DNA from 3 places in the Enterococcus avium genome. Region 2 is predicted to be linked to each of the others. Evidence: predicted binding sites of a transcription regulator. Region 2 holds the regulator's gene; each other region holds the start of a gene.
The links. The regulator LexA, encoded in region 2, represses DNA repair genes until DNA is damaged. The targets are predictions, from matches to a motif close to CNAACANNTGTTNG.
Positions count from the first base shown of each region.

Region 1: the regulator LexA is predicted to act here: its motif matches at 1,497-1,510, upstream of AUF14_RS15485 (replication-associated recombination protein A).
Region 3: the regulator LexA is predicted to act here: its motif matches at 1,421-1,434, upstream of dinB (DNA polymerase IV).

Region 1 covers NZ_NBSL01000002.1:3,077,824-3,083,841, reverse strand. The annotation lists gene prmA (50S ribosomal protein L11 methyltransferase) at 1-195, opposite strand, end outside; gene AUF14_RS15495 (DUF3013 family protein) at 298-774, opposite strand; gene AUF14_RS15490 (DNA-3-methyladenine glycosylase) at 777-1,403, opposite strand; gene AUF14_RS15485 (replication-associated recombination protein A) at 1,662-2,939, shown strand; RNA gene ssrS (6S RNA) at 3,167-3,360, shown strand; gene AUF14_RS15475 (hypothetical protein) at 3,427-3,711, shown strand; gene AUF14_RS15470 (universal stress protein) at 3,839-4,309, shown strand; gene fucO (lactaldehyde reductase) at 4,377-5,534, opposite strand; gene AUF14_RS15460 (hypothetical protein) at 5,642-6,018, opposite strand, start outside.
Region 2 covers NZ_NBSL01000002.1:1,244,719-1,250,736, forward strand. The annotation lists gene tkt (transketolase) at 1-902, opposite strand, end outside; gene AUF14_RS06400 (DUF896 family protein) at 996-1,238, opposite strand; gene lexA (transcriptional repressor LexA) at 1,372-1,995, shown strand; gene AUF14_RS06410 (hypothetical protein) at 2,101-2,367, shown strand; gene AUF14_RS06415 (adenine phosphoribosyltransferase) at 2,471-2,983, opposite strand; gene recJ (single-stranded-DNA-specific exonuclease RecJ) at 2,998-5,277, opposite strand; gene AUF14_RS06425 (LapA family protein) at 5,372-5,800, opposite strand; gene AUF14_RS06430 (SDR family NAD(P)-dependent oxidoreductase) at 5,810-6,018, opposite strand, start outside.
Region 3 covers NZ_NBSL01000002.1:257,665-263,682, forward strand. The annotation lists gene AUF14_RS01365 (helix-turn-helix domain-containing protein) at 1-589, shown strand, start outside; gene AUF14_RS01370 (hypothetical protein) at 771-1,301, shown strand; gene dinB (DNA polymerase IV) at 1,471-2,592, shown strand; gene nrdG (anaerobic ribonucleoside-triphosphate reductase activating protein) at 2,584-3,186, opposite strand; gene nrdD (anaerobic ribonucleoside-triphosphate reductase) at 3,291-5,480, opposite strand.

The DNA of each region.
Region 1 (6,018 bases), 1.8 Mb from region 2:
CATCACAACGGCACCCTCTGTTAGACTAGAAAATGTTTCCTTATCTAAAAGTTCTCCGTATTGATCTTCTTGGTAATTCTCAAAGTCCAACGCATCTTCAATCGCGACACCCGATGCGCCTGCCTCCATTAAAATATTCGAAACAGCCTCGACCGCTTCGCTTTCTGTTGTTACCTTGACTTCATTCCACTTCATTTTTTTACCTCCTTATTCATAGTAAATGGGCTAATTTCATGCCGTATGTCATTCCTCTATACTTCATTATATTTTGACTGATTGATTAAGAAACTGAAATCCTTAATAACTTGGATACGGCAAATAACTGCTGTCAGTTGGTTTGATTAATGCCTTAAACACAGCATCGTCCCATTTCATCTCAAAAATCGTATCCTCGCTATCATCAGCTAAGAAATCCAACAAATCGCTTTGGCCCTCTTCAATGACTTCTTTCAAATAATCGACAACTGCCGTCAATTCATTTTTCTTCATACCTTTTTTTCCTTCATACGGGATTACCGCTAAAAAATCCTCTGAATCGTAGGTAGATTTTTCAGGATCGACTAATAAGATCGCATCTTCAAATTCAATAATCTCTTCTTCTGAAGCCACTCCATCGACATCATCAAGCTCGATCTGCCCCTTGTTTTCACCATAAATTCGAAAAGCAATCTCGAAGCTATGATTGCGTGTATCCCAGTCCAGTGCTAATTCATAATCGGGAATTTTCTTGTTTAAGTAGTTATCTAAATAAGTAACCATGGTCTCTTTTGCCATTTTCAGTTCCTCCATCCATTATTTTCTTCTATTAAAAGCTTTCGTTGTTTGGTTATGTAAGGATTGCCATGAACGACAAATCGCAAAGGTCTTTCCGTCCAAATCCCTTTGTTAGGTATTCCAATACGCGGAAGTGCATCAATTTGTTTAGGAACACGTCTTTTTTCTGGTACTAAATGCAGTGAACTAGTAAAAATTGATTCGCCGTATAATTCTCGAGTAATCCCTAATGCTTCAACTAGTTTTCCTGGCCCATCTGAAATCATCGCGCCGGTTCTGCCATGACGATTCTGAACCATTTGCTCAATGCCTTCTACTGGCTCAAAGCCACGAATCATCACTCCTTGCGGCATTCCTTCCGGTTGTGTGATCATGTTCAAGATTAAATGGGTATGCATCGTATATAAATAGATTGTCCCCGGTTTTTCATACATTGCTCGCACACGCGGTGTATCTCGCATGCCATAACTATGTGCTGCTTCATCATCAGGACCTAAATAGGCTTCGCAATCTACAATATAACCACCTAATTTCCCTTCCGATGTCTCATGCTCTAAATACATACCTAGTAAGTATTTGGCGATATTCTCCGTTGATTCTGTATTAAAATAGTTGATTACTTGTTCCATTTTCCTCACCTTCTACATGATACACAATAATCCTGCCTCATGCTACGCCCAGCAATCAAAACTCAGCAAACACAAAGGAAAAATGCTATAATGGGAACGTATATTTGCCAGTTCTGCTTTAATAGATTAGTAAATTGGCATGGCTACGAGGATCCAACTATTTTTCTTTTTTTGAAAAGGTTATTCTTATTAAAAGCTACTGCCATTTTTGATCATACATATTAATAAAATGGAACTATTACTAAAAGGAGGTTCCCTATGCAACAGCCTTTAGCTTATCGCATGCGTCCCCGCAATTTAGATGAAGTTGTCGGTCAACAGCATTTAGTCGGTACCGGGAAAATCATTAGACGGATGGTGGATGCTAGAATGCTATCTTCTATGATTTTATATGGCCCACCCGGCACTGGAAAAACCAGCATTGCCAGTGCTATCGCTGGCTCAACGAATTACGCCTTTCGGATGCTAAATGCCGCCACTGATACAAAAAAAGATTTACAGATTGTTGCTGAAGAAGCCAAAATGAGCGGCACGGTCATTTTACTATTGGATGAAGTTCATCGTCTCGATAAAACGAAGCAGGATTTTTTGCTGCCTCATTTAGAAAGCGGACGAATTATCATGATCGGCGCTACAACAGAAAACCCCTATATTACAATCAATCCCGCTATTCGCAGCCGAACTCAGATTTTTGAGGTGAAGCCTCTAGATGAAGAGGATGTTATCACAGCAGTCAAATCGGCCCTGGACGATAAAGAGCGAGGATTAGGAGAATACCCAGTTGAATTGGATGAGGAGGCATTAAACCATTTAGCCCGTGCAACGAATGGCGACTTGAGAAGTGCATTGAATGGGTTAGAATTAGCTACGAAATCCACACCCAAAAATGATGAGGGAAAAATTCATTTAACCTTATCCATCATTGAGGAATGTGTTCAACGAAAAGCACTTACTCATGACAAAGACGGTGACGCTCATTATGATGTAATCTCCGCTTTTCAAAAATCAATCCGCGGCAGTGATGTCAATGCAGCATTACATTATTTAGGTCGGCTAGTCGAAGCGGGTGACCTTCCGATTATTTGTCGGCGCTTAATGGTGATTGGCTACGAGGATATCGGCCTAGCTAATCCTGCTGCCGCTGCCCGTACGGTTCAAGCCGTTCAAGCGGCAGAAAAATTAGGCTTTCCTGAAGCGCGGATTCCTTTAGCCGATGCCGTAGTTGATCTCTGTCTATCACCAAAATCAAATTCGGCTTACACAGCCTTAGATGCGGCGATCACAGATATTCGAATGGGAAATGCTGGTGAAGTGCCCGATCATCTGCGGGATAGTCATTACAAAGGTGCCAAAGCCCTGAACCGCGGCGTTGGTTATCAATACCCGCACAGCTTTGAGAATGCTTGGGTGGATCAGCAATATTTACCAGACAAAATCAAAGATGCCCACTATTACGAACCAAAAGCTACGGGGAAGTACGAGCAAGCCCTTGGTCAACAATATCAGCGTATCGAAGAATGGAAAAAGAAAAAATAAGACAAATACTACATTTCCCAAATTGAAAAGACTTTAATTAATCCGTCAAAAATCTTTTCTTCTATTCACCAAAAGATCAAAATAAAATAAGCATTTTGTTTTGACAAAATCGCTTATTTTTTTATACAATGTACCTATAGAAGACGTGAATGTTTTGGATGACTTCTCATTTACAGATATAAGCCACTTCGTTGCGTCTCAATAATGACTGTGCTATGATTGAGATGGAAATTCTGTGATGTGCGCGTTGCCTATTTCAGTGTTGACCGAACATTTTTATTGATATCTTGGGATCTGTCTTGTGTCAAAGTTGGTAACATGCCTTTACATTTGGTAGTTCAATGCTTAGACCATGGAACCCACCTGCTGTATCTTGCGGGATCAATACTATCGGGTGAATAACGGCATCGACGGAATTTTCCATTTTTTATGGAGTGAAAGCAATTTGCGTACGCAAATTGCTTTTTATTGTATAGGAGGAAAAAAGATGATCCGCATTTTATTATTTTTACTGGCATTTATCCTATTATTTTGCAGCTATTATTTGATCAAAAAACCTCAGGGATTGCTAGTTCTATTTAGCGAGGAAAAACAAAATGAGTCCCGTAGCTTTTTACGCCAATTTGGAATTATTTATGCTGTCTTAGGGATTATGGCGATTTTGGTCGGTTTGATTAATAACCGTTCTTATTCGATGATGTATTTGATCTTACTTTTGGTTGTCGCAGCGATCTTTGCTTTATTGATGGGTTCAAAAACAAAAAAAGGTTAACAGTACCATTTTCAAGACTTTTGTTTTAAAATAATAGGTGAGAAGATAGTATATGACTTGTATTTAAGTTCTATTTTTTCTAGAAAGAAAAATAAAGACTTTAAAACAAAAAAGGGAGTTGGGAACGATGGATCAAGAATATAGTAAAATCATGGTGGCAGTCGATGGCTCTAATGAAGCTGAATTGGCGTTTAAAAAAGCGGTAAATGTCGCAAAACGAAATCAGGCTGAACTATTACTAGCTCACGTCATTGATACACGAGCGTTTCAAACAGTTTCTTCTTTTGACAATGTTTTAGCAGAACAAGCAACAGATATGGCGAAGCAAACTCTAGACGATTATGAAGCTGAAGCACAAAAAGCCGGTGTTAAAAACATTAGCAAGGTGATTGAATATGGCGCACCAAAAGTAATGATTGCTAATCAAATCCCTGAAAATAATCAAATTGATTTGATTATGCTTGGCGCAACTGGTTTGAATGCTGTGGAACGTTTATTTATCGGTTCAGTCTCTGAATATGTCATTCGCAATGCCGATTGTGACGTTTTAATTGTTCGAACAGATTTAGACAACAAAGTTCCTGAAGAAGACGATTAATATTAAACTAAGCGGGTGTGCTGATTAGCATACCCGCTTTTGCATTATATTATTTTTTAAATTCAGATTATTTTAGCATAGACTTGTAAAGATCAATGATCTCTTCTAATGTAGCATCCCGGGGATTTCCTGGTGAACAAACATCACGGAAGGCATCTTCAGCGATTTTTTGCACATCCTCTTCCTTCATGCCAATCTCAGTCAAACTTTGCGGAATCCCCACGTCTATTCCTAATTGCTTCACGGCTTGGACTGCCGCATTACGAACTTCTGCTAATGACATATCTACCGCACCTTCGACGCCCATTGCAACAGCAATTTCACGATATTTTTCGCCAGTGTATTCTTTATTGAAATCCATAATCAATGGCAAGAGTGTCGCACAGGCGACACCGTGAGGAGTATCATACCAAGCAGATAATGGATGCGCCATTCCATGAACTAAACCTAACCCTACATTAGAAAATCCCATACCGGCAATATATTGACCCAACGCCATTTTTTCCCGTGCTTCTTGATCTCCCGCAACTGAATCTCGCAACGCATGTCCGATAATCCCAATTGCTTTGATGTGAAGCATGTCGCTCATTTCCCAAGCTCCCTTAGTAATAAATCCTTCGATCGCATGAGTCAAAGCATCCATACCTGTTGCCGCACATAATGCTGTTGGCATTCCCATCATCATATCACTATCAACAAATGCAACAATCGGGATATCGTGAGGATCAACACAAACAAATTTACGCTGATTGGCCTTATCAGTAATTACATAGTTAATTGTGACTTCTGCAGCTGTTCCAGAAGTTGTCGGCACTGCTAAAATTGGCAGAGAAGGCTTTTTCGTCTCAGCTACGCCTTCAAGACTGATTACATCTGAGAAATCAGGATTGGTCATAATGATTCCAATCGCTTTGGCTGTATCAATTGGAGAACCACCGCCGATTGCAACAATATAATCTGCTTCCGCCACTTGACAGGCTTTGACACCCGCTTGCACATCCTCAATTGAAGGATTAGGTACAATACCGTCAAAAATCTCGTAACTTAGCTCTGCTTCATCTAAAATCGCTGTAACCTTTGTTGCTACATCAAATTTCAATAAGTCTTTATCCGTAACAACTAGTGCTTTTTTAAATCCGCGCATCTTAGCCTCATTCGCTACCTCTTGAATTGCTCCTTTGCCAAAATAAGATGTTTCATTCAAAATCATTCGATTTACTGCCATTGTATTCTCTCCTTTATTGTGTTTTATTTCACAGCTGATTATCCCACAGCGAGAAAACGTTTTCCATGACTTCTCATTATAAATATTTGCTGTAAAATGTGACGTACTTAACTATTTCTTAAATAATATTTTTCATATTGATGGATAAAGTCATTCGCCTCGTTTTTTTTCTTGAAAAATATTTTTTCCGTTTTTACCTCTGTTCGTATGTTGATACAAAAATATTGATTGACCCTTTCTAGTTGCACTCCCATTATTTTTTTTATAGGAATTAATAAAAACTGACCATCCGTCAAATCAAACAATAGGAAATGCTGTGTTCCTACGATCTGACCATTATTCGCAACAAATTTCCGTTGTTGCTTAATCTCTTGAATCAATTTTTTATCTAAGTATTCAACATCAGAAAATTTCTGCACATCAAAATAGTTCTTTAAATCGTGCATGATCTGATTCTCACTCAAACTATTTTTTCTCTTTTTAA
Region 2 (6,018 bases):
TTGATTTCTTCCTTGAACCGTTTCGCCACTTCTTCAGGCACGGTGAAATCAGGATATTCCCAACCGTAAACAGTTTTCGCAGCATCGATTCCATCTTGTCCGATTGGAGCACCGTGAACTGCTGATGTGCCCTCTTTTGGTGAACCAAAACCAATGACTGTTTTAATCTCGATCAATGATGGTTTCTCTGTTTCAGCTTTAGCTTCATCAATTGCTTTAGAAATGGCCTCTAAATCATTGCCATCCTTAACTAAGATATGCTGCCAACCATATGCTTCGTACCGTGCACCGACATTTTCAGTGAAAGCTTTCGATGTTGGTCCATCTAAAGAGATATCATTTGAATCATATAAAACGATTAGTTTACCCAGTTTCATGTGTCCGGCCATAGAGCTAGCTTCAGCGGAAACACCTTCCATCAAATCGCCATCTCCACATAATGCGTAAGTATAATGATCCATTACATTGAAGCTATCGCGATTATAAGTGGCTGCTAAATGTGCTTCAGCCATCGCCATACCAACAGAAGTTGAAATACCTTGACCTAGAGGACCTGAAGTCGCTTCAACACCATCTGTATGCTGATATTCAGGATGTCCTGGTGTCTTGCTTTCCCATTGACGGAAGTTTTTCAAATCGTCAATCGTCACTTGGTAGCCTGCTAAGTGCAACAAGCTGTATAACATTGCTGAACCATGACCTGCTGATAAAATAAAGCGGTCGCGGTTAGGCCAATTTAATGAAGTTGCTGGATTGACATTCAAATGCTTCGTCCATAAAGCATAAGCCATTGGAGCCGCACCCATTGGTAAACCTGGATGTCCTGAGTTTGCCTTTTGAATTGCTTCAATACTTAACGTTCTGATTGTGTTTACACCTAGTTGATCGATTTTGTCGAACAAATTAGTTCCTCCTTTTTGGTCATAAATACTTTAATTACAGATTCATTGTAACCGATTTATTTTAACATTTCAATCACTTAACCAGTAAAAGATTTATTTTCTATTGTGCAGACCCTTTTCTTTCTGAATCTTTTTTAACTTCTCTGGCGTGACATCATTTCCTTTTGGATCGACGACTTTCATTCCTTCGATGTGATGCCGCATTCCGCTACGAAACGAAGCAATGTATTCTTCTCTTAAGACCTTCTGCTCATGAGCTTCAGCGTCCGTTAAGCCGACTGTCTTCTTTTTTTTAGCTAGTTCATTAATGCGTGCGATAGTTTCATCGTTAATCATCTTGAGCACCTCTTTTCCCCTTCTAATTATACATAAAAAAAAATAAGTTGAAAGTACCAAGAAATACGAACGCTTGTTTGATTTGTTTGAATAACTATGCTACACTAAAAAAAAACGAAAGAAGGTGCGGGCATTGGCAAAAAGAACGGAAACAAAACAATTAGAAGTTTTACGTTTCATTCATGAACGCGTTGAAGATAAAGGTTATCCACCCACTGTTAGAGAAATAGGAGAGGCTGTGAATCTTTCATCTACTTCTACAGTTCATGGTCATTTATCCAGATTAGAAAAAAAAGGATGGATCCAACGCGACCCAACAAAACCAAGAGCAATTGAATTAACCATTACTGGATTAGAAAAAATCGGGGTGGCTCCGCAAGTCATACCTATGTTAGGGGTCGTTACCGCTGGTGAACCTATTTTAGCAGTAGAAGAAGCTTCAGACTTCTTTCCAGTTCCCCCAGATCTATCAAGCGAAGAAGGCAGCTTGTTTATGCTGACGATTCGCGGAGAAAGTATGATCAACGCTGGAATTTATGACGGCGATCACGTCATTGTCAGAAAACAATCAACAGCGACTAATGGTGAAATTGTGATCGCTATGACGGATGAGAATGAAGCAACCTGTAAGAGATTTTATCGCGAAGCTGATCACATTCGTTTACAACCTGAAAATGATGAGTTAGCACCATTGATTTACAATAATGTTTCTATTCTTGGAAAAGTTGTCGGATTGTACCGTAACCATATTTATTAATCGGAATTGCATTCCGATTATTTTTTTCTTTACAAAACGAACAAACATTCGTATAATAGATATACAAACACACGTTCGCGTATTTATATATAGGAGTGATTATTGATGAAAGCAGTAAGAAGATTTGGTTTGATTATCGCTGTATTGTTGCTAGGATTATTGATCGGTAAGTTAGGTTCTTTAGCTACGGTTGTTATTTTCTCTGGTTTGTTTCTTGTCTGGTTCATGTTGTGGGATGAACGTAAGTATGCACAGCACTATGCTGAACGTCACTACGATGAAGAAGAGTTCGAAGAAGAACAATACTATAAGGAACCAGCCGAAGATTTCTACTACGTGACTTACGATCATCAGTATCACAAGTCCGCATAAATTATTTTACAAGCTGCTAGATTCTCATCTGGTAGCTTTTTTTGCGTTACATTTGAAAGTGAACACAAAAAAGAGTTGAAGAAATTCTTCAACTCAAATTTTTCTAATAGTCCATCAAAGTTAAGATATCATACCCTTGAATTTTATCGCGACCATGTAATTCTTCTAATTCAATTAAGAAAGCACAACCAACTACAATGCCACCCAGCTTTTCAACTAGTTCGATCGTTGCCTTGATTGTTCCGCCAGTTGCTAACAGGTCATCAGTAATTAATACGCGCTGACCAGGTTGAATTGCATCGCTATGAATCGTTAACGTGTCCATTCCGTATTCTTTTTCATATTCTACCTCAATTACTTCACGAGGCAATTTGCCAGGTTTTCGAACAGGTGCAAAACCTAATCCTAGTTCAAATGCCACTGGACATCCTACGATAAAGCCTCGAGCTTCCGGTCCAACAACCATATCAATTTGTTTTTCTTTCGCGTAATTAACAATCTGTTTTGTTGCTTCCCGATAGGCTTCACCATCTGCCATAAGTGGTGAAATATCACGGAAAACAATCCCTTCTTTTGGATAATCTGGGATACTAGCAATATAGTCTTTCAAATTCATCTCGGTATTTCCTCCTAGCCTTTCAGCCAATTTCTAATTGTTTGAATATCATTCATTAATAAAAATTCTTCACTATCAATTCGAGCTATGCGTTTTTGATAAATCTCACTTTCTTCAAAAGCTCGATTTTGTGGAGCTTCTACCATTTGTAAAACGCCGTCGTCTATTGTAACAAATTTTAGCTCAGAAAACACGTGAATCATGAATACTAATAACTTTTCCGGGATTCTTAAGTAATTCGACACAACTTTCAGCTTGAAACGAATGTCTACTCGCGGTTGTTTTCGGAAAAATTGATAAAGCTTTGCAAATTGATCGCGCTTAGGCAATCCATTCAAATAAGCTTCGTCAGGACTGTACAGATATAAATAAATTCGCGTAAAGCTTCCTTCGTTTGCAATTTCTTTCAATAAATCTTTTTGATCAGGACAATCAAGTACGACTAACTGATCATAGTCGGACCAGGTAATTGTCGGATCGTATAAAGTTACTGCTTTTTGCAACTCTTTTGTAAAATATTTCTGACTTTTCGTTTGAAAAGCTAAATAAAGAATTCGATCGCCCTCGATATTTTGATCCCAGGTATATTTCGCCCGGCGATCAATTACCTGTAAGCCATCAGAAGCAAAATCGACCAAACGAAATTGGACTTTTTTCTGTCCGTTCCATTCATTGATTTCTAAGTCACCGACAAATCTAGTATCTGGCTGTTGAATTTCTTCGCTCTCGTCACCAAAACCAAAGCCAATCGCATCTATTTGACTATCTTCATTTTTCACTGAGAATTTAACATGTTGCTGATCGCTACCGATACGCTTGAATAGATTGATATTTCCTTCGATTAAAAAATGCGGTGCTGGATTATCCGTTCCAAAAGGCGCTAACTGTTTTAATTCCTCAACAAATTTCAGATTAATTGCAGATAAAGGTAAAACTTCATCAATTAATAAGGAAGTGCCTTTGCTTAAATCGATCTGCTCAGCAGAAATATAGTCATTCATCATTTTTCGAAGAACAGGGATATTCTCTGCTGGCATAGTCAATCCTATGGCTGCAGCGTGTCCTCCAAAATGAGTAAATTCAGAACGCATCGTATTTAGCATACCAAATAAATCTAAAGCTTCGATACTTCGACCAGAACCCTTTGCAACGCCATTCTCATCAATAGATAAAATGATTGTCGGGTGTCCCGTCTGCTTTAAAATATTTCCTGCTACGATTCCTAAAACACCAGGATTCCACCCTTCTGCTGCAATCAAATGAACAGCATCTTCTGGATTCACTAGCGCAGTTGCTTCGGAAGTTATATCCTGCACGATTTGCTTTCGCTCATCGTTGATCTGGTTTAATTTTTCAGCTAACTGATGTGCGATCTCTTCATCAAACGTTGTCATTAACTCGACAGCAGGATTAGGATCACCTAAGCGTCCAATGGCATTTAATCTTGGTCCAACACTGAAGCCAATACTTGTTTCGTCCACCTTTTGCAAATCAACACTGCTGATCTTCAGTAATTCTAATAATCCCAAACGCTGTGTTTGCTTAATGGCCTGCAAACCTAGTTTTACAAGATTTCGATTCTCTCCAGTCATTGAAACTAAATCTGCAACTGTTCCAATCGTGACTAGATCTAACATCTCTAACGGTACCTCTTCTAATAAAGCAGTCGCTAATTTAAAGGCAACGCCTGCACCGGCCAACTCTCCAAATGGATAATGCCCATCTGGATGTCGCGGATGGACAATACAATAGGCATCCGGTAAAACTGGCGGCATCTCATGGTGGTCTGTAATAATCACATCAACACCCTGTGAATTTGCGAAATCAATGGCCTCGTTACCTGCAACGCCATTATCAACTGTAATAATTAATTGAATTCCTTCATTTATTTTCTCGGCAAAAAGCTCTTTATTAGGTCCGTAACCATGAATAAATCGATTCGGCAACACATAGTGAACATCAGCTCCGATCATCTCCAATGTTTCTAACATGATCGAAGTGCTCGTAATTCCATCTGCATCATAGTCGCCGTAAATCAAAATCCGTTGCCCTTCCATGATAGCGTTTTGAATTCGTTCTACCGCTTTGTCCATGTCGTGCATCAGAAATGGATCATGCAAATCATCAATATTTGCTTTTATTAACTGCGAAAAATCATCTGTTGTATGTATATTTCGATTCCATAAAAGTTCTGCAAATGTTTCGCTATATCCCTGACTCACCATTTCTTCTTTAAAGGTAGAATCAATCGGACTCGTGCTTCTAATTTGCCAATCGAAGTTTGCTTTTTTCACTCTATCACTTCCCAACCGTATTAGTATAGCAAAAAAGAAACAGACAAGAAAGAGAAGAAGACCTTAGTTTTTTTCTAACTAAGGTCTTCTTCTCTTAATCGTAATAATCAATCGGATGAGTTTCCTTCTTTTCGGACTGCGAACTTTGCATTGCAGCTAACGCATCATCTTTTTCCTTTAAAAGACTTTCGTAGTTAGCTTTCAGCACTGCCATTTCATTTTCTTGCTCACGTTGAAAAGCCGCTTTTTCTTCCGCTAGTTTTTGTCCATTATTCGCTTCGTAGCTTTGAATCGACTCTTTCAACTGCTTGATTTCTTTTCGCTGTTGAAAGAAAGTAGCTCCTGAGGTTAATAAAACAACCAAAGCCCCTATCAAGGCTGAGCCGATAATCACTAAAACTAGAGAAAGATAAATTTTTTTGATCAAGAAATTGACTGGAACTTCTTGGCTATTGGAAAGTGCGAAGATCACAATCACTAAAACTAAAATGAATCCTAAAAAAACTTTCCATTGCTTTTTCATTTTGCTTTCCTACTTCCTATTAAACAGACCGCCCGCTAAAAAATCTCCAATATGAGGGAATAAGCCGTAAAAAATACTAGCCCCTTCCATGATAAATGGGCGATTGATCTCGCGGGTGGGTTTCCCCATTTTATTTACGATCGTTTTGGCTAGTTTATGCGGATCTAAAACGATCCCCCCTAAGTTTTCCAAGTAACTGCCGCTTGGATCAGCCTTGT
Region 3 (6,018 bases), 990 kb from region 2:
TGAAGAAGGCGAGGTCTACCAGCAAATCGAACAGTATTATAAAGATCAACCAACACCTTCAGTGAACCAGGTATTGTATCCAGATAAAGTACTAATCAGCCGATTCATTGAAAAATTCGATTTACAGGGAAATTTAACAGAGTTTTTCTTCTTTGATCATTTGCGCTATCATTTTCAAAGCTTTACTGAGTTTTACCATTGCCACCAACAATATCAGACTGATTTATATCAGGAAGTCAGGAAGGCGAGTAGAATTATTGAAGAAACGATTGCTTTGGAAGGCGAACTATTAAGGAGTACATTCAACGTAAAGCTTTTTGATCTTTTCTTTGGACTATCTCAAGGACTTCCAATACTACTCTTCAATTTAAAATGGAAGCAGGGACCGGTTCCGTCAAGTTATGATCATCTTAGTAGGGAAGTAAAGCGGCAAATTCCGATGCTAAGGAATTGTCAAAATGAAGGGCTGGCTTTGGCCTTGAAAAACATTGTGGTTGCAAGTCATCAAGTTGCTTTGAAAACGACGCCCACTTTAGACTCTTCTTTATTGATTCAAGAGAGATATCAGACGGTTTTATTATCTGATTAAGGAAAATTGGATCAAGATTTTTCTTAAAGAAAGGTTATGCTATAATGATGAGGACTACGATAAGAGTGTCATTCTATTTCACGTGTTTCTTGAACATTCGCGTGATTTGTAGAAGGGGATACAGTTGAAAATAAGGGGTAGTTCTTTCATTTGAAGGGCTAGGAAGTAGGAGGAGAGCAGAATGGGATTGCGAAAGTTAGATGTTCCGACATCTTCAATTACAGAAGTAAAAAAATCACCAATGGATGTTTTTGCTCAAGCTCGTAAAGCAGAGACCGGGGTTTATATTTTTAACCGCGAAAAAATCGCTGGTGTGATGCTGACTAAGGAACAGTATGAAGCCTTAGTAGAGGAGTTAAATACCTTGCGAGATACGTTATATCAACCAGTGGAACGAGAATTACCTGTTCCTGAAGAATTAGAGGAATTAGCGACAGCTCTAAGAACAACATTAGCCAAAGGTTCGGTGATTTCGGCGCGCTATTTGGATGAACGCATGGTGGCGACTGGTTTTATCACGAAGAAAACCGGCTTTGGCGGTGTGACAGAAATGATGAAGGAGCTGGAGGATACTGGAAAGATCATCTACCAGCTAAGGCGGCGGGAGCACAACAAGGTCATCTATGCTGAAATTTTTGGTGAGCCGCAGGAGTTCCAACGCGGATCGGCAGACAAGCTGATGATTCGCAAAGTGAACTTAATCGAGAGATAAGGTAATTGACTTAAAAAACTTATTCGGACAACGCTGTTTCTATTGTTTTTGATAGGACAGGTTGTTCTTTTTTTTGCAGAAATTATGTTTTTCTATCTTCTAGTGGGAATAATTGTCTCTGAACAGACGTTCGGTTATAATGAAGATAAGATAGGAAGGGGAGAGCAGAATGGCAGATTTGGTTTTTCCTTTGAAAAATGATACATCGCGAAAAATTATCCATATTGACATGGATGCTTTTTTTGCCTCCGTCGAGGAACGGGACGATCCGGAACTGGCGAAGCATCCTTTAGTAATCGCTCGTCATCCTTCTGATACTGGCGGCAAGGGTGTCGTGACGACGGCGAATTACAAGGCTCGGATTTATGGGATTCATTCGGCGATGAGTGCCCAGAAGGCGTATGAATTGTGTCCTCAGGCTATTTTTAAGCCTGGTGACCATGCTAAGTACAGTGCTGTTTCACAACAGGTTCGAAAAATTTTTCATCGCTATACGGATATTATTGAGCCGGTGTCGATCGATGAAGCTTATCTGGATGTAACGGAAAATAAGATCAATGCGCGTTCGGCCATCAAAATTGCTCGTCTGATTCAGCAAGAGATTTGGCAGGAGCTGCAATTAACCTGTTCTGCTGGAGTCAGCTACAATAAGTTCCTGGCCAAGCTGGCTTCGGATTACCAAAAGCCTCAGGGAATGACAGTAATCTCGCCAGAGGAATCCGTCGTCTTTTTAAAACGTTTGCCGATTGAGAAATTTCATGGCGTAGGGAAGAAGACTGTTCCTAAAATGAATGAGCTGGGAATTTTTACTGGAGCGGACTTGTACGAGAAGAGTGAAATGTTCCTGATTCAAGAATTCGGCAAGATGGGCTATTCCTTGTATCGAAAGGTACGGGGAATCCATGATTCACCTGTTAGTATCACGCGTGAACGAAAGTCTGTCGGGAAAGAACATACGTATGGCCGCCCGTTATCGACAGATGATGAGGTGTTAAGTCAGTTAAGGCAATTGGCGGAAAAAGTCGAGGGCTCCTTAAAACGCGTACAGCGTCACGGCAAGACGGTTGTTCTTAAAGTTCGCTATGCGGATTACACGACAGTCACACGACGGGTCACTTTGCCTTATTACATAGAAAAGAAAGAAGACTTGTTTTCACAGGCCAGTTTGATTTGGGAGGAGATTGGCGGCGTAGAAAAAGGGATCCGCTTAGTCGGAATTACTCTGACTAATCTTGATCCCATTGCATTTGAAAATATTGTGTTGCCTTTGTGGGAAGAGCGTTCAAATTAGTTCGCTCTTTTTGATTTGCTCGAAAGCTTTTTCGGAGTCATGAAGCTTCTCCCAAATGACGACTTCACCTTTAGCCAATGATTTTTTTACATCGATGATGCGTTGGTTGGAACTACCACGAAATTGTAGCATCAAGTTTTTCTTTGAGAGTTCGAAACGACCGTCAACTAAAATATCGATCTTGCTTAGCATTTCTAGCTTATCATCGCTGTCTAACAACAGTTCTTCAAAGGTGTAGCCGCTCCAAGACCAGATGTCCTTCGTATCGCCGAATTCAGCGCGAATTCGATTGATAACTTTTAAGCAGACCTGCGTATTTAAGAAGGGTTCACCGCCTAAGAAGGTCACACCTTGGACATAGTCATGAGCGGTATCCGCAATTAGCTGGTCTTCTAATTCTTGAGTGAAAGGCTTGCCGTAATGAAAATTTTGCGAAGCCGCGTTGAAGCAGCCTTCACAGGCAAAGGGACAGCCGCTGACGTAAAGACTGTTACGGACGCCTTCGCCATCAACAAAGTTGAAGGCCTTGTAGTCTGCGATATATTGTTGGCTCAACTCGCTGGCCAGCCATTCTTTTGGTTTAGGATTACGCATATTTTTCCCCTTTCAAGTAAAACAGGGAGCGGCAAAGAGCGCCGTCCCTGTCAATCGTATTTCTGTTTGGCTCAATGAACGAAGAATGTTCGTTGAGTTTTTTTTTACATGTGTTTTACACGTGAGGCGATTTCTTCGTGACGTCCGTGCACCATTGGACGTGCTTGAGGGTTTCCTAAGTATCCGCAAGTCCGTTTGACTACGTCACATGATTTTGGATCGTGATTGCCGCATTGTGGGCATTCAAAGCCACGTTTGGTTGGTTTGAAGTCACCTTCGAAGCCACATTCGTAGCAGTGGTCAATTGGTGTATTCGTTCCTAGATAGGCGATGCGATCGTAACCGTAATCCCACACAGCTTCCAATGATTTTGGATTTTGTTGAAGAACAGGGTATTCACAATAATGGATAAACCCGCCAGAGCAGTATTTAGGATAATCCTTTTCAAAGTCTAGTTTTTCAAATGGTGTTGGATTTTTACGAACGTCGTAATGGAAACTATTTGTATAGTAGTCCTTGTCTGTAATATTTTCGACAATACCAAAACGTTCTGTATCTAAACGACAGAAGCGGTCAGTTAAGCTTTCACTTGGTGTTGAATACACACTGAAATGGTAGCCATATTCGTTGCCCCATGCATCGGCGTGTTCTTTCAAGTCTTTCATGATGTCAATGGTAAAGTCTTTTGCTTCTGGATTGTTTTCCCATTCGCCGCCGTAAAAGACACTGGCTACTTCATAAAGTCCGATATAGCCCAAAGAAATCGTTGCCCGTTTATTTTTGAATAATTCGTTAACCGCATCGGTCCGTTTCAGACGTTTGCCGAACGCGCCATATTGATAAAGGATCGGAGCGTTTGCTGGTGTAGCTTCTTTACAACGATCGATACGGAAGACTAACGCGTCTTTGGCGATTTGCAGGCGTTCTTCTAATAGAGACCAGAATTTTTCTTTGTTGCCGCCAGACTCTAAAGCGATCCGCGGTAAGTTTAAGGTAACAACGCCAAGGTTCATACGACCTGCGTTGACTTCTTCTCCTTGTTCATTTTTCCAGCCTTGTAAGAATGAGCGGCATCCCATTGGCACTTTGAAGCTGCCGGTTAATTCGATCAATTTATCATAGTTCAAGATATCTGGATACATCCGTTTAGTTGCACATTCTAACGCCAATTCTTTGATATCGTAGTTTGGATCAGTTGGTTCTAAGTTTGTACCACGACGCAAAGTAAAGATCAATTTAGGAAAGATTGCTGTCCGTTTTTCGCTGCCTAGACCTTTGATTCGGATTTGCAGAATCGCTTTTTGAATTTCACGTTCAAACCAGTCTGTTCCAAGACCAAAGCCAAGAGAAGTGAAAGGCGTTTGTCCGTTTGAAGTAAATAGGGTATTGATTTCATATTCTAAGCTTTGCATCGCGTCATAAATATCTTTACGTGTTTTTTGTTTCGCGAACGCTTTTTGTTTTTCAGGGTCATCGATCCACTCTTCAGCGTCTTTTAAGTGTTTTGCGTAATTTAGACGCGCAAAAGGAGCTAATAATTCGTCCGTACGGTCTGCTGAACAGCCACCGTATTGGCTTGAAGCCACGTTGGCGATGATTTGTGAAATCTGGGCTGTTGCTGTTTGGATTGATTTAGGACTTTCAACTTCCGCATTCCCGATTTTAAAGCCGTTGTTCAACATGCCTTTGAAGTCAATCAAACAGCAGTTGGTCATCGGTGTATATGGATGATAATCTAAATCATGATAATGGATGTCGCCTTTTTGGTGCGCGTTCGCCACATGAGGCGGCAGCATCTTCAAACCAATTGATTTGCCGACAATTCCAGCTGTTAAATCACGCTGCGTGTTAAAGACATCACTATCTTTATTGGCATTTTCGTTAACGACGGTTTGATCCTTGTTGATCAATTTTCCGATCGTAAAGTTGATATCGGTGGCTTTGCTGCGCTGGAAGTCGCGGCGCGTCCGATAATTGATATATTCTTCCGCTAATTCATATTCGTTGTGTTCTAATAATGTATGCTCCACGATGTTTTGGATTTCATATATTTTGATATCGCTAGTAAAACGTTCTGAAATTTCTGCATCTACACGCTCAACGATTGACTGGATACGTTCATGAGCCAATGGATCAACAGATCCTTTAATTTTCGTTTCTGCCTTGATTAAAGCATCATAAATCTTTTGATCATCAAATGCTGTGTGACGACCATCACGTTTTACGACCTTAATATTTTTTAGCGACGGTTGATATTCGTTGAACAACGAATCTTTTGTGTGGATTTCCATCATTGCAAACACTCCATTTCCTTTAAAGTTCATTATCAATCATATAGCATTTCTGAGTTTGTTGCAACGATATATAGTATTATTTTTTGTCAAAAAAAGAAAAGCACACTATATATAGTGTGCTCGTTTACTGAAAGATATAAGAAAACTGATGAGGTCAAGCTTCCCTTTATGATAAAATAACTGAAAAATATTTTTCCAAAAAAGTGAAAAAATTGTAAGACTATTGAAGGACGTTTCACATAGGAATCCGCCTCAAATATGATACCATAAAGAAAAAAATTTAGATATTAAAAATAAGTATTCGTCATATTAATTTTTTGAATATGTTGATCACTGCTGCGTCAGACAAGGACCAACTCATTTTTCTATTTGAGAAAAATAGTACATTAAAACGAATAAGGATGTCAGTTCAACTTTTTGCAGGAGACGTAGGCAAAAGAGAAAATATCAAAACTAGCTAATACATTGATTGAACACTTTAGTTGAATGATATACGGCATTCGAATCAACCTAATTTTTTCTTTTAGAAAAAATGATT